4 regions of the Gardnerella sp. DNF00983 genome follow, and region 1 is predicted to be linked to each of the others. Evidence: riboswitches for the same ligand, from Rfam matches in the RefSeq annotation. Region 1 holds a riboswitch; each other region holds the start of a gene.
What was found. A riboswitch is a leader RNA that binds a small molecule or an ion and turns the genes downstream of it on or off. The one in region 1 is predicted to bind thiamine pyrophosphate.
Positions count from the first base shown of each region.

Region 2: another riboswitch for thiamine pyrophosphate. It lies ahead of HXT34_RS02680 (hydantoinase/carbamoylase family amidase); the one in region 1 lies ahead of thiM (hydroxyethylthiazole kinase).
Region 3: another riboswitch for thiamine pyrophosphate. It lies ahead of thiC (phosphomethylpyrimidine synthase ThiC); the one in region 1 lies ahead of thiM (hydroxyethylthiazole kinase).
Region 4: another riboswitch for thiamine pyrophosphate. It lies ahead of thiO (glycine oxidase ThiO); the one in region 1 lies ahead of thiM (hydroxyethylthiazole kinase).

Region 1 covers NZ_CP058392.1:295,280-298,385, forward strand. The annotation lists gene thiM (hydroxyethylthiazole kinase) at 1-1,362, opposite strand, end outside; TPP riboswitch at 1,352-1,461, opposite strand; gene HXT34_RS01070 (hypothetical protein) at 2,340-3,106, shown strand, end outside.
Region 2 covers NZ_CP058392.1:724,853-727,958, reverse strand. The annotation lists tRNA gene HXT34_RS02700 (tRNA-Gly) at 273-345, shown strand; tRNA gene HXT34_RS02695 (tRNA-Cys) at 374-444, shown strand; tRNA gene HXT34_RS02690 (tRNA-Val) at 475-546, shown strand; tRNA gene HXT34_RS02685 (tRNA-Val) at 586-658, shown strand; TPP riboswitch at 893-982, shown strand; gene HXT34_RS02680 (hydantoinase/carbamoylase family amidase) at 1,171-2,412, shown strand; gene allW (allantoin permease) at 2,723-3,106, shown strand, end outside.
Region 3 covers NZ_CP058392.1:591,132-594,237, reverse strand. The annotation lists gene HXT34_RS02125 (methionine ABC transporter ATP-binding protein) at 1-260, shown strand, start outside; gene HXT34_RS02120 (methionine ABC transporter permease) at 263-943, shown strand; TPP riboswitch at 1,008-1,113, shown strand; gene thiC (phosphomethylpyrimidine synthase ThiC) at 1,111-3,106, shown strand, end outside.
Region 4 covers NZ_CP058392.1:128,980-132,085, forward strand. The annotation lists gene HXT34_RS00505 (peptidase) at 1-745, shown strand, start outside; TPP riboswitch at 1,866-1,968, shown strand; gene thiO (glycine oxidase ThiO) at 1,962-3,032, shown strand.

The DNA of each region.
Region 1 (3,106 bases):
GTGCGCTTTCGTATGCGTTTCAAAAGCGGCACCGATGCCAATCACATCCGGCAGCGGAACGTCGTTTTCTTTGCACTCGTGGTAAGCTTTCTCCATCAAATCCGGTCGCGCGCAAGAAAGCCCAACCATCCACTCAGCCGGCATAGCCTTTCGCGCCTCAACAAACGGCGTATCCTTTTGCCCAACGTGCAAGTTGAAACCAAGCTGAGCTGCGCAATCAACATGATCGTCAATAAACACAGGCACGTCGCCATGTCCGGAATCAATAAGCGCGTGGCGCAACTTCTTCGCTTTAGCTGCAATCTCCGCGTCGTCGGAATACTTATCGCGCAATTGCACAACTGTAACTCCGCCTTCAATCGCCTCCACAGCCACTTCTTCTTCCGGACGATTTCCCATTCGCGGATCCGTTACCAAATATAGCGTCCAATCCACAGGCTCCACCGTAAACTCAATATTCGTCAAACTAAACATGTCGTTTACGCTAAGAGTTGAAAGCGCATCCATCCACAGCGTGCGGAAAGTGCCTGGAGCTGTGGTTTGGCGAGCCGCCCAAGTTCCAGCCGCTGCTGCGTGCACGTGCGCTGCAACAGTTGCTGCGAGCGGACGTTCTGGGTTTGCGCCAACGTACGCTGCAACTAACGCTCCCAAAGCGCATCCAGTTCCAACTACTTTAGTCATAGCTTTGTGGCCACCTGTTACGCGAGCTAAGCATCCATGGCCGTAAATTGCGTCTTTTTCGCCAGAAATTGCCACTACAGATCCGTATTTTTTAGCTAATTCGCGAGCAGCTTGAAGCGCGTCGTTTACGTTATCGTGAGAATCTACGCCTTTTCCGTTGCTTTCTTTGCCTGCAAGCGCCATGATTTCGGAAGCGTTTGCGCGGATTACAGTAGGGTGGTGCTTAATAATTTCGTGAATAAAGCGCGCGCGAGGTGCGAGTGCTGGAACGCCGATTCCAACCGGGTCAAGCACCCACGGGGTATCGGCTTTTTCGCATCCTTCAACGGCTGCGCGCATGTATTCGGAAGTTTCTGGCTGATGGAATGTGCCAACGTTTATGAGCACGCCTGTGGCAATTTGCGCAAGTGCATGCGCTTCTTCCGGATCGGTTACCATAATTGGCGAGGCGCCGGCGGCGAGCAGTGCGTTGGCTGTAATGTCTTGCACGATTACGTTCGTGATGCAATGGGTGAGTGGCTGCTGTATGCGCACGCGTTCGATGCATTGACGCACGTCGTTAAGGAACATGCGTCGGCGTGCGCGTGCTGAGAAGCATGTGTCGACTTGCGTTGTTGCGTTTGTGCAGTATTCGTTAGCTTCGTTGCAGGTATTTGTTTTTTCAGTGTTGCATGTTGTCATAATGTTTCCCTTCGCTAGCACTATCTAGATCAGGTTTTACGGATTTAATCTCAGCGCCGCCCGCGATTTTGCGGCAAATGCGCACTCCGAACCATCCTTCGACTATATCTTTTGTTCGTGACTTACGCTCTTTTGCGTTAGCGCTGCGATTTAGCGCGTAGGCGGCATAAACTGCGCGCGTCTGTAAAGTTTTGGTCGGAATCTAGCTGGGAAGCGGCAGAAACTTTACACAGCTGCACAGTTTCGGTCGGATTTTCTTGCGTTCGCGGCATAAATTTTACACGGCTGTAAAGTTTTGGTCGGATTTTCTTGCGTTCGCAGCATAAACTTTACACAGCTGCACAGTTTCTGCCGTTTTCCGTTACTGGTGCAGATTGGCGCTCGCGCGGATTACGCGCTCGCTTACGAAACTCGCGTTGGAAGTCCACTGGACTTCCAACTTGAGCGAGTTTCCGCTCCGAGTTGCTTTCGCGCGCTAAATCGCAGCACTTGCAGGAATCTACAAAAATCGCGCCGCATTTTTGCAACTTCTTCTACATATTTTCGCTTGTTAACATGAGATTATGTATATGTGAACATGATTATTTATTATTTAACATCTTAATTGAATTGCCGTTCTGTCGCGTGAATATTCGTGTGGTAGAGATTTGAGATTTTTCGCACTGAGTGCGGCGAACGTCAGAGCCGCAGGCTGCTGATTCGCCAAGCGAAGAAGAAAAATCGAAAAATCTCTGCGATAGACACGGTTATTAGGGGCTAGCACGCAGAGTTTGGGGGATTTCTTTACGAGCACTAAAAGAGGACTGATGGAGCAACGTTCGTAGAGAACAAAGTATGCATGAGAGTCTTTAACAGCCAAAGCGACTGAAGGACGGGACGTGCGAGGAGAGAAATCCCCCAAAACTCGCGCCACGTTAAAGCAATATGAAACAAGATTATTAAATAGTAGATTATAGAAGTTACGAAAGCGAGATAACATGGCAAACGATTCCATGCTAGAACAAAAGACTCCGCTCACAGCGCGCGAATACGCGACGCGCACAGCAATACGCACGATTGCAATCATCGCATCTGTTTATGGCATGGCTGCTTCGTGGGAAGGCTTGATGACCTTCACTTATTTTACGAATCTTTCTAACCTTATGATTTGCGTAGCTCTTGCTGGATCGCTTTTGCTTGATACAGCTGCATTTATGCGTGCTCGTAATTCTGTAGATTCAGCCGTGCAGCCAGCTTCCACAGCATCTTGCGCATGGTTCGACTCAAAATCCAACGCTTGGTACATTTTTAAATTCATGATGACCATCTCAATTGCTGTCACATTCACTTTGTACCTGTGTTTCTTAGCACCTACCAATAAGCTTGGTTTCGTTGGCGCTTACATGAATAACGGATGCAGCAGTCTTTGCGTCCACGCAGTTGCGCCGCTTCTTGCAATCGCTGATTTTGTGCTTTTTGATTACCGTTTCCGCTCTACTCGCGCACACATTTATTTCGCTACGATTCCGCCTCTTGCTTATGTTGCTTATGCTGCTATGCTTAGCGAGTTTGCTGGTGTTCGTTGGGGTGTTCATGCAATGCGCGCGCCTTATAATTTCCTCAATTATGGCGCTCCTGCCGGCTGGTTCGGCTTTGCACCGCAAACTTTTAATGCCACTACTTTGGGCGTTGGAGTTGCGTATTTGTTAATTGTGTTTACTCTTATTTTTATTGGTGTCGGCAGTGTATTTCTTGCTCTTAAGGA
Region 2 (3,106 bases), 430 kb from region 1:
CCAACTGAGAAAGTAACACTTGCGCTCGCAAATGCTCCAATACCATACGCATAACAAACCTCCAACCAACACGAGCAAACGAACACACCGAAAGACACACAAACGAACACGCCAAAAAACACACCAACAGAAACACAAAACGACACGCCAAAAAACACACCAACAGAAACACAAAACGACACGCCAAAAAACACAAAGCTTGCATTTGTAAATATTTCGGGTATAGTAGTTACTCGTGCTTCGGCGCTGACGTTGTTCAGTAAAGTTGCATTGCGGACATAGCTTAGTTGGTAAAGCGCAACCTTGCCAAGGTTGAGACCGCGGGTTCGAGTCCCGTTGTCCGCTCTAGGTCCGATGAGTTATTCGACCTTACGGTGGGTTAGCCAAGCGGTTAGGCAGCGGCCTGCAAAGCCGTATAGATGAGTTCGACTCTCGTACCCACCTCGATTAAGCTTCAAGCTTAATTAACAACCTGGGCGGTTGGCGCAGTGGTAGCGCACTTCCCTGACACGGAAGGGGTCACAAGTTCGAACCTTGTATCGCCCACTCGAAAGGATTGCCTTTCACGCATAATTAAAAAATTTTGGGTGATTGGCGCAGCGGCTAGCGCACTTCCTTCACACGGAAGGGGTCATAGGTTCGATTCCTATATCACCCACAATATGTTCGCAGTGTAGAAGCACTGCGTTTTTTGTTATTTGGCTATTTTTTATTTGCTAACCTTCATATGAAAATTTTTCGCAGCCGAACACGCATGCAACCACAAATAGAAGCAATATCTCGTAGCAGTCAACCAATCAGTCAACCAAACAATCATTTCTTCACAGAAACACACATGCGAATGTTCATTTTGAGTTCATTTAATATCGTGCTATACTCATTCGAGTACAAGTGAAAATTGCAGGGGTACTGGAAACAGTTGAGAAACACCCTTTGAACCTGTTTTGTTAAGACATGCGTAGGGAGCAATTACAGTAAGTGATTTCTTTCTATCACGATTTTCGTGATATCTTGCGTTGCCACAAAGTAGTAGCAATTACACGAGTATCAACTAAACAATTAAAAAAAAAAACTAAACAACAAAAACCAAAACAAAAACAAAAACCAAAAAAATATCCGCCTGAATGTCACTTTTGGGAAAACTTGCACAAGTGAGGAGGAATACTGCACATGATTAATAGCAGCATAAGTGCTGAAACTATAGAATCAGCCATAAGCTGGCTTGCAGGATTCACAGAAAAACCAGGAGAACAAGGAGTTACTCGACCTCTTTACACAAAATCTTGGAAACAGGCTCTTTTTGCTCTTCGTCAACGATTTGAAAAACTCGGTATGACTGTAGAATTCGACCAAGTTGGAAACCTAATTGCAACTGTTGAAGGATGCGAAAAGCCAGAAAGCATAATAGCTTGTGGATCGCATATTGACACAGTTTCAAGAGGGGGTCGTTTCGACGGTCAACTTGGAATAGTTGCAGCCTATTTAGCAATTAAGAATTTACTTACTAGATATGGAAAGCCAAAGAAAAGTCTTCGCATTATCTGCTTGGCAGAAGAGGAAGGCTCACGTTTCCCATACGTATTCTGGGGTTCAAAGAATTTCTTCGGACTAGCCAAAAAAGAGGACGTAGAAAATATTTGCGACAGTGAAGGTGTTCCCTTCGAAACAGCAATGCGTGAAGCTGGGTTCAATTATCAAACAACTCAACCTAAGTTCGCAAATCTTGAAGCCTGGATTGAGCTACACATTGAGCAGGGACCAACGCTTTACAGCAATCACGAAGATTTAGGTATTATCACTAGCATTGCCGGTCAGCACCGTTGGGATATTCATCTTAAAGGCGTACAAAATCACGCTGGCACAACAATGATGTCCTACAGGCACGATGCAGTAGATTGCATGTCTCATATAATCGCCAAGAATCTTGACAAAGCTAAGCAAGCAGGCGACCCACTGGTACTTACTTTCGGTAGAATCAGCGTAGTTCCAAATCAAGTAAATATTGTTCCTGGAGAAGTTACTTTTTCAATGAACTGCCGTCATACAGATAAAGCTTTTCTTGATAAATTCTTGCAGGAACTCGACGAAGATATTCACGAAACTGCCAAGTCTTATGGCATTACAGCGCAGATTGATAAGTGGATGTCTGATGATCCTACACCACTTAGCGACGATATTATTAATCTTTTGAAAGATCAAGCTAATAAGCAAGGTTATGCGTACAGAGTCATGCATTCAGGCGCTGGTCAAGATACGCAAATTTTTGCTCCGTTTGTAAAATCCGGAATGATTTTTGTTCCTTCAAAAGATGGTATTAGTCACGCTCCAGAAGAGTACACAGATCCACAAGACGCTGTTCACGGAGTCAAGCTTTTACGAGATGCTCTGCATAGTTTGGCTTATGAGGACTAACTAAAACCAAACGAAAACCAAAAAGAAATAGAAATTTAGGAAGGACACAAAAGGCATATACGATGCCAACTTCACTGCTTAATTAATCGCAGCGAAGAAAAGTGAATATCGAATGAGAGTACAACGCTTATTCACGAATAAGAGGCTGATACGAAGGGGCGCACCACCACGGGTACGATATCCTTTCGTATCTTTTTTATTTTTGAGCAAAGTTGCGATTATTACTTTCAAAAAACTCAAAATACAAAACTCAAAACTCAAAACACAAAAAAGAATCAAATTTACAAACAAGAAAAGTAAGGAGGTGCGCATGCAAATTAGTAAACTGCTAAAAGATGAGCCAGTAGATAGTAAAAACTTGGAATGTTACCGCGAGCGCGGCTACACTAACGAAGATTTACTGCCAAAGCCGCAAGAAAAACGCACAATGAGCGCTCTTAATTTTTGCACTTTGTGGATGCAGTCTGTACACAATATTCCTAATTATGCTGCAGTTGGCGCGTTCCTTTTAATGGGATACTCTCCAATTTACGTAATGATTGGTATCATGCTTGGCGCAATTCTTACAGCAATTGTCATGGTTGCTAACGGTGTTGTAGGTTCCAAATACGGCATACCGTTTTCTATGCATTTGCGCGCAACGTACGGAAAAGCAGGCGCTCAACTACCAGGATTCCTCAGGGGAGTAGTTGCT
Region 3 (3,106 bases), 300 kb from region 1:
GAATTAACCGCGAACTCAACGTAACGCTTGTTATTATTACGCATTCGCTGGCTGTAGCACGAAATATTTGCGACCGAGTTGCAATGATCGATAGCGGACGCATTGTGGAATTAGGTGACACGGATACGCTTTTTGCAAATCCACAAAGCGATATTTTGCGAACACTTATTGCAGATGAAAAACAAGAAAATCATCGCGCTAAAATTACAAGCACGATTGCAAACGAAGCAACAAACGCGCTTACCAATGAGGTGAAATAACAATGTTAGAAGCTGCTACACAATTTTTTAACGACTACGGCGACTTACTTATTGAAGGCGTGCAAGACACACTCGTTATGACGTCAGTTGCAACACTTTTTGCATACCTTATTGGACTTCCAGTTGGCGTACTTCTCATTACATCAAACAAAAAAGGCATTTGCCCTAACGCGCCAATTAACGCAGTTCTAGGATGGATTGTTAACATCGTGCGTTCTGTGCCGTTTATTATTTTATTAGTTGCAATAATTCCTTTTACTCGTCTCATAGTTGGCACTTCTTTGGGAGTTCCTGGAGCTATTGTGCCTCTAGTAATTACGGCTGCACCATTCGTTGCTAGAGTAGTTGAACAATCTTTAGCCGAAGTTGACGGAAGCTTAATCGAAGCAGCACAAAGCTTTGGAGCAAGCAAATTGCAAATTGTTTGCAAAGTATTGCTGTGGGAAGCTTTACCTTCACTAATTCGCGGAGCTGCACTTACGTTTATTACGCTTTTTGGATTCTCAGCAATGGCTGGAACAGTTGGCGCAGGCGGACTCGGAGATATTGCAATACGATACGGATACCAGCGTTATCAATACGATGTGATGACAGTGGCTGTTATTCTTTGCATTATCCTCGTACAGATTGTGCAAAGCTTGGGAGATTTTATTTCACGCGCAATCAATCATCACGAACGCTAAAGAAATTCGCAACATACCCACCACCAATTAAATGCACATAATCGTGTAAACTTGCTGGTAATTCGACATTTTGCAGGGGTGCTTTCGAAAGAAGGCTGAGATGGTATTAATTTATCTAACCCTTCGAACCTGTTAGTTAATACAACGTAGGGAGCAACGATTTTAGTATGACATCGAATTATCCGTACGCATCAATGCGTAATCAATTTAATCTAAGCGCCTGCTTTATTGCAGACCCACAAGCTTGTAATAATCGTCCACTTACAGATATTGTCGATGATGCTTTGCGCGCTGGAGCGACTTTTATTCGTCTTCATTGCAACAATGAAAACGCTAAAGAAATCACCACTATTGCACGCGATATTGCACAAATCATCGAAGACAATAACAAATGCGATTCTGTAACTTTTGTTATCGACGAGCGCGTTGATGTCGTTTGGCAAGCTCGCAATCAAAGCATCAAAGTTGACGGAGTGCACTTAGCACAAAGTGACATGGAGCCTAGAGAGGCTCGCGCACTTCTTGGCGAAGATGCTGTAATCGGCTTATCTGTTGAAACCGAGAGCTTAGTTAAAGTAATAAACGAACTTCCAGATGGATGCATCGATTACATTTGCGTAACAGCAATGCACAATCCTGAAGAAGGATGCGAAAGCACTACTGCCGCTTACGAATTGGAAGCAAACCACACAACGCTGGACGAAGCGAAAATTAATACGATTTGTTCCGCAAGTGATTTCCCAGTTCTAGTTGGCGGAAGAACTGCTCTCGACGATATCGATACAATCGCTCACACTAAGGCTGCAGGATGGTTCGTTTCTGAAGCACTGTATTCTTCAGAAACACCAGAATCAACTATGCATGAGTTTGTTGAACATTGGAAAGCTGTGCGAGGCGAAGAAAAGCACGGCTACGCTAAGCGAGTAATAGTTGCAGAAAATTCTGAATCAAAATCTTCAGAAACTCAAGAAAAGAAACCAACTTTTATTAACGCTAAAGAAGCAAAGGATGCTGCAAAATTAGCTAAGCAACAGCGCGTTGACATTGCAGCTCGCGGTTGCACTCAGCGCGATAAAGCTCATATTCGCAAAACAACTCCAGTTCATTTTGAGTATGAATATGGTTCTTACGATTTGGAAGTTCCTTATACGGAAATTAAGCTTTCGGATACTCCTGGCGTAGGCCCTAACCCGCCTTTTAAGGATTACAATACGGAAGGCCCAAAGTGCGACCCGAAGGAAGGCTTGGCTCCGCTTCGCCTTGACTGGATTCGTGACCGCGGTGACGTTGTGGAATATGAGGGTCGCAGGCGCAATCTTCAAGATGACGGCAAGCGCGCAATTAAGCGAGGCAAAGCTTCTAAAGAATGGCGTGGTCGCACGCATAAGCCAATGAAGGGCGCGGACCATCCGATTACGCAAATGTGGTACGCTCGCCACGGAATCACTACTCCGGAAATGCAATATGTTGCAACGCGCGAAAATTGCGATGTGGAGCTGGTTCGCGAAGAAGTTGCAGCCGGACGTGCTGTAATTCCTTGCAATATTAACCATCCTGAAGCTGAACCTATGATTATTGGTTCGCGCTTCTTGACTAAGCTCAACGCAAACATGGGTAATTCTGCTGTTACGTCGTCTATCGACGAAGAAGTAGAAAAACTTACGTGGGCCACGAAGTGGGGTGCGGATACCGTTATGGATCTTTCCACCGGTAACGATATTCACACGACGCGCGAATGGATTTTGCGCAACTCCCCTGTGCCAATTGGAACAGTGCCAATGTATCAGGCTTTGGAAAAAGTTGAGGATGATGCTTCTAAGCTCAGCTGGGAGCTTTTCCGCGACACTGTTATTGAGCAGTGCGAGCAGGGCGTTGACTACATGACTATTCACGCTGGCGTGCTTCTTCGCTACGTGCCGCTTACTGCAAACCGCGTAACCGGTATTGTTTCTCGTGGTGGCTCAATTATGGCTGAATGGTGCTTGCAGCATCATCAAGAGAGCTTCTTGTACACGCACTTTGAAGAATTGTGCGAGATTTTCGCAAAGTACGATGTTGCATTCTCTTTGGGCGATGGTTTGCGTCCAGGTAGCTTGGCTGATGCTAACGATGCGGCTCAGCTTTCCGAGCTTATGACGCTTGGCGAGCTTACGAAGATCGCTT
Region 4 (3,106 bases), 170 kb from region 1:
CGAGGCTAACAAGATTCTTGGCGACAAGGATGCAACTCAGGCTCAGGTTGACGAGGCTTTGAAGAAGCTTCAGGATGCTAAGAAGAAGCTTACTGATTCTAATAAGACGGATAAGTCTAAGCTTCAGACTGAGGCTGATGATGATGCTAAGTTCCGTAAGTCTTTGTACTTCATTATTGGCAAACGCGACGATATTGAGGCTTATAAGAAGGCTTTGGCTGAGGCTGACAGCGTGCTTAACGATCCTAATGCAACTCAGGCTCAGGTTGATGAGGCTTTGAGGAAGCTTCAGGCTGCTAAGTATAAGCTTAATCACCCGTTTGGCGCTGGCAGTGGTGTTGGTAGCGGTAGCGGCTATGATACCGATGCTGATGCTGGGGATGGTTTTGATACTAGTGATTCTCAGAGTGCTTTGGTTGATAAGTCTGCTTTGCAAGTCGAAGTTAATAATTCTGTAGACACTAATGCAAACACTGCGGCAGCTAGAGCTTACAGGCAGGCTTTGGCTGAGGCTAAGCGTGTGCTTGCTGATAAGAATGCAACTCAGGCTCAGGTTGATGAGGCTTTGAGGAAGCTTCAGGCTGCTAAGGCTGCGTGGCGTAATGCCTCTGGCGCTTCCGGTAATGCTAGCGCTCTTGCTAAGACGGGTGCTGCAACTGGCTTGTTTGCAAGTCTTGCTGCAGTATTCTCCGGACTTGGTGCTGCTGGCGTTGCTTCTCGCCGCCGCAAGCATTCCAACGAGTAGCCTCGCTCATAACTAAAATCCCTCGCAGGTTATCTTCCGATAATCCGCGAGGGATTTTTTTCTTGCTGCCGCGCGAGCGCTGACTGCGCTAGTAACAGCTAGCGGCAGAAATTTTACAGTCGTGCGCAGTTTATGCCGCCTACGCACCAAAAAGCGGCAGAAATTTTACAGTCGTGCGCAGTTTATGCCGCCTACGCACCAAAAAGCGGCAGAAACTTTACAGTCGTGTACAGAAAAGGTCGTTTGCGCGCTTTAATCCGGCAGAAACTTTACAGTCGCGTAAATTAACGATAGTATTTCCCCAAACCTCCTGAAGCTTTGCATCATTGCTTTGCGAACGCTGCTCATGAAGCTTTGCGGTTGCGCTTCTGCGAAAAGTGGTTTTGTAGCTTTGCAGTTATGCTTCTGCTAACAATGATTACTTATTGATTAGTGAACTTTAGCATTATTGCTCTGCAGACGCTGAGTATTTGTCGCTTAGTGAACACTAGCGTCCGTGCTGCTGCACGCGCCACACCAGACGCACCCACCACACCAAAAACACTAGCGGTTTTACTAATAGTGGGAGATAGGAATTGCTTGGTCGAGCAATATAAAAGCGGAACGATAGTAATAATCTTGTTGACGAATACTGTTTTTGAAAGAAAGTAACTAAAAAACTAAACTCAACTACACAACCGCTAAGTCCAAGTAAGGTATAGGAGCGTAGCGCTGCGAGACAATCAACACCCACTCCTCACACCCATCTCAATTTCACACTCGCGCCACACCAAAAATAACTCAGTAACTACGCGCATCGTTATTAGTGCAGAATGCACACTGCAGGAGAAACGAAAAATCGGCAAAGTGCGTTACTAGTGCAGAACGCGTACTGCAGGAGAAACGAAAAAACGGTAGTGAGCGTTACTAACGCAGAAACCGTACTGCGTCAGTAACGAAAATGCTTAGTTTTGCGATTTGACATACCGGTTCAGTTAACAAATTTTTGCCAGAAGTGCTAGAATGCTGCACGGTAGTGTGATGAAATTCACATAATTTCGTTACATCTACCTGCAGCATTTGGGTATTGCTAAGTTAGCAATATTGCAACGTTCTGCATTTGTAATTCTTGAAGGTCAAGAATTACATCCGCGGGAGCCTGTTCTATACAGGCTGAGAGGGCGAAAGCCGACCGTAAACCTGATGCGGGTAATGCCGCCGTAGGGAAGGAGTATATATGCGAAATATTCGTATTATTGGTGCAGGTATTATTGGTTTAGCAACAGCGTGGAGACTTACGGAAGCTGGCGTAAAAGTTAGCATAATTGATCCAGATCCAGTCTCTGGTGCTTCTCACCATGCTGCCGGCATGTTAGCTCCTACCGCAGAAATGCAATATCAGCAAGAAGCGTTGTATCCTCTTATGTTTGAGTCTGCAACTATGTATAAGGAATTGGTTGATTCGGTTGCAAAGTACACCGATAAGCCAACCGGCTACTTAGAGTGCGGCTCTTATGTAATCGGTGGTGACGCTGCAGATAACGAGCACGTAAACGAGTTGCTAAACTTGCAGCATCGTTACGGCCGTAGAGCTGAGCATATTTCTGTGAGTAAGCTTCGTGAGATTGAGCCTGCTCTTTCGCCAACTATTGCTGGCGCTGTAAGCGTGCCGGACGACCATCAAATCAATCCTCGTCTTTTCACTGCAGCAATGATTGATGCGCTCGAAAAGCGCGGTGTTGTTATTGAGCGTCGCGCAAGCACTCCGGATGATTTGGGTCCAGACACAGTTTTGGCATCCGGTTTGGGTGCTAAGGATATGCTTCCGCAGCTTAAGCTTCGCGCTGTGTGGGGCGATATGATTCGTATGACTATTCCAGAGCCTTTGCGCCCAATTTTGAGCTCTGTGGTTCGTGGATTTGTGCATGACCGCCCAGTTTATTTGGTGCCTCGCGCTAAGGAAACAGGCGAGCTTGTGCTCGGCGCTACTTCTCGTGAAGACGACCGCAATATTCCAAAGGTTGGCGGCGTACTCGACTTACTTCGCGATGCTGCAAGCGTGCTTCCTGGCATTCAGGAATGCTCGATTACTGAGGTTACCGCTGGCGGCCGCCCAGGAACTCCAGACGATTTGCCGTTCATTGGCATTGATCCTAAGACGCACACCACGATTTCCACTGGTTACTTCCGTCACGGCATTTTGCTCACCGCTTTGGGTTCTTCTTTGACTACAAAGCTTGTGCTTGAGCAAGAGTTGACTGAGAAGGAAAAGGGCTTCTTGGAAAGCTGCAATCCTGCTCGCTTCTAATCGCTAATTCCAGTGAATTCGCTAGATTTCGCTGCGAATTGTGTGAAGTGTTCAAATATAGACGTAAGTGTGAT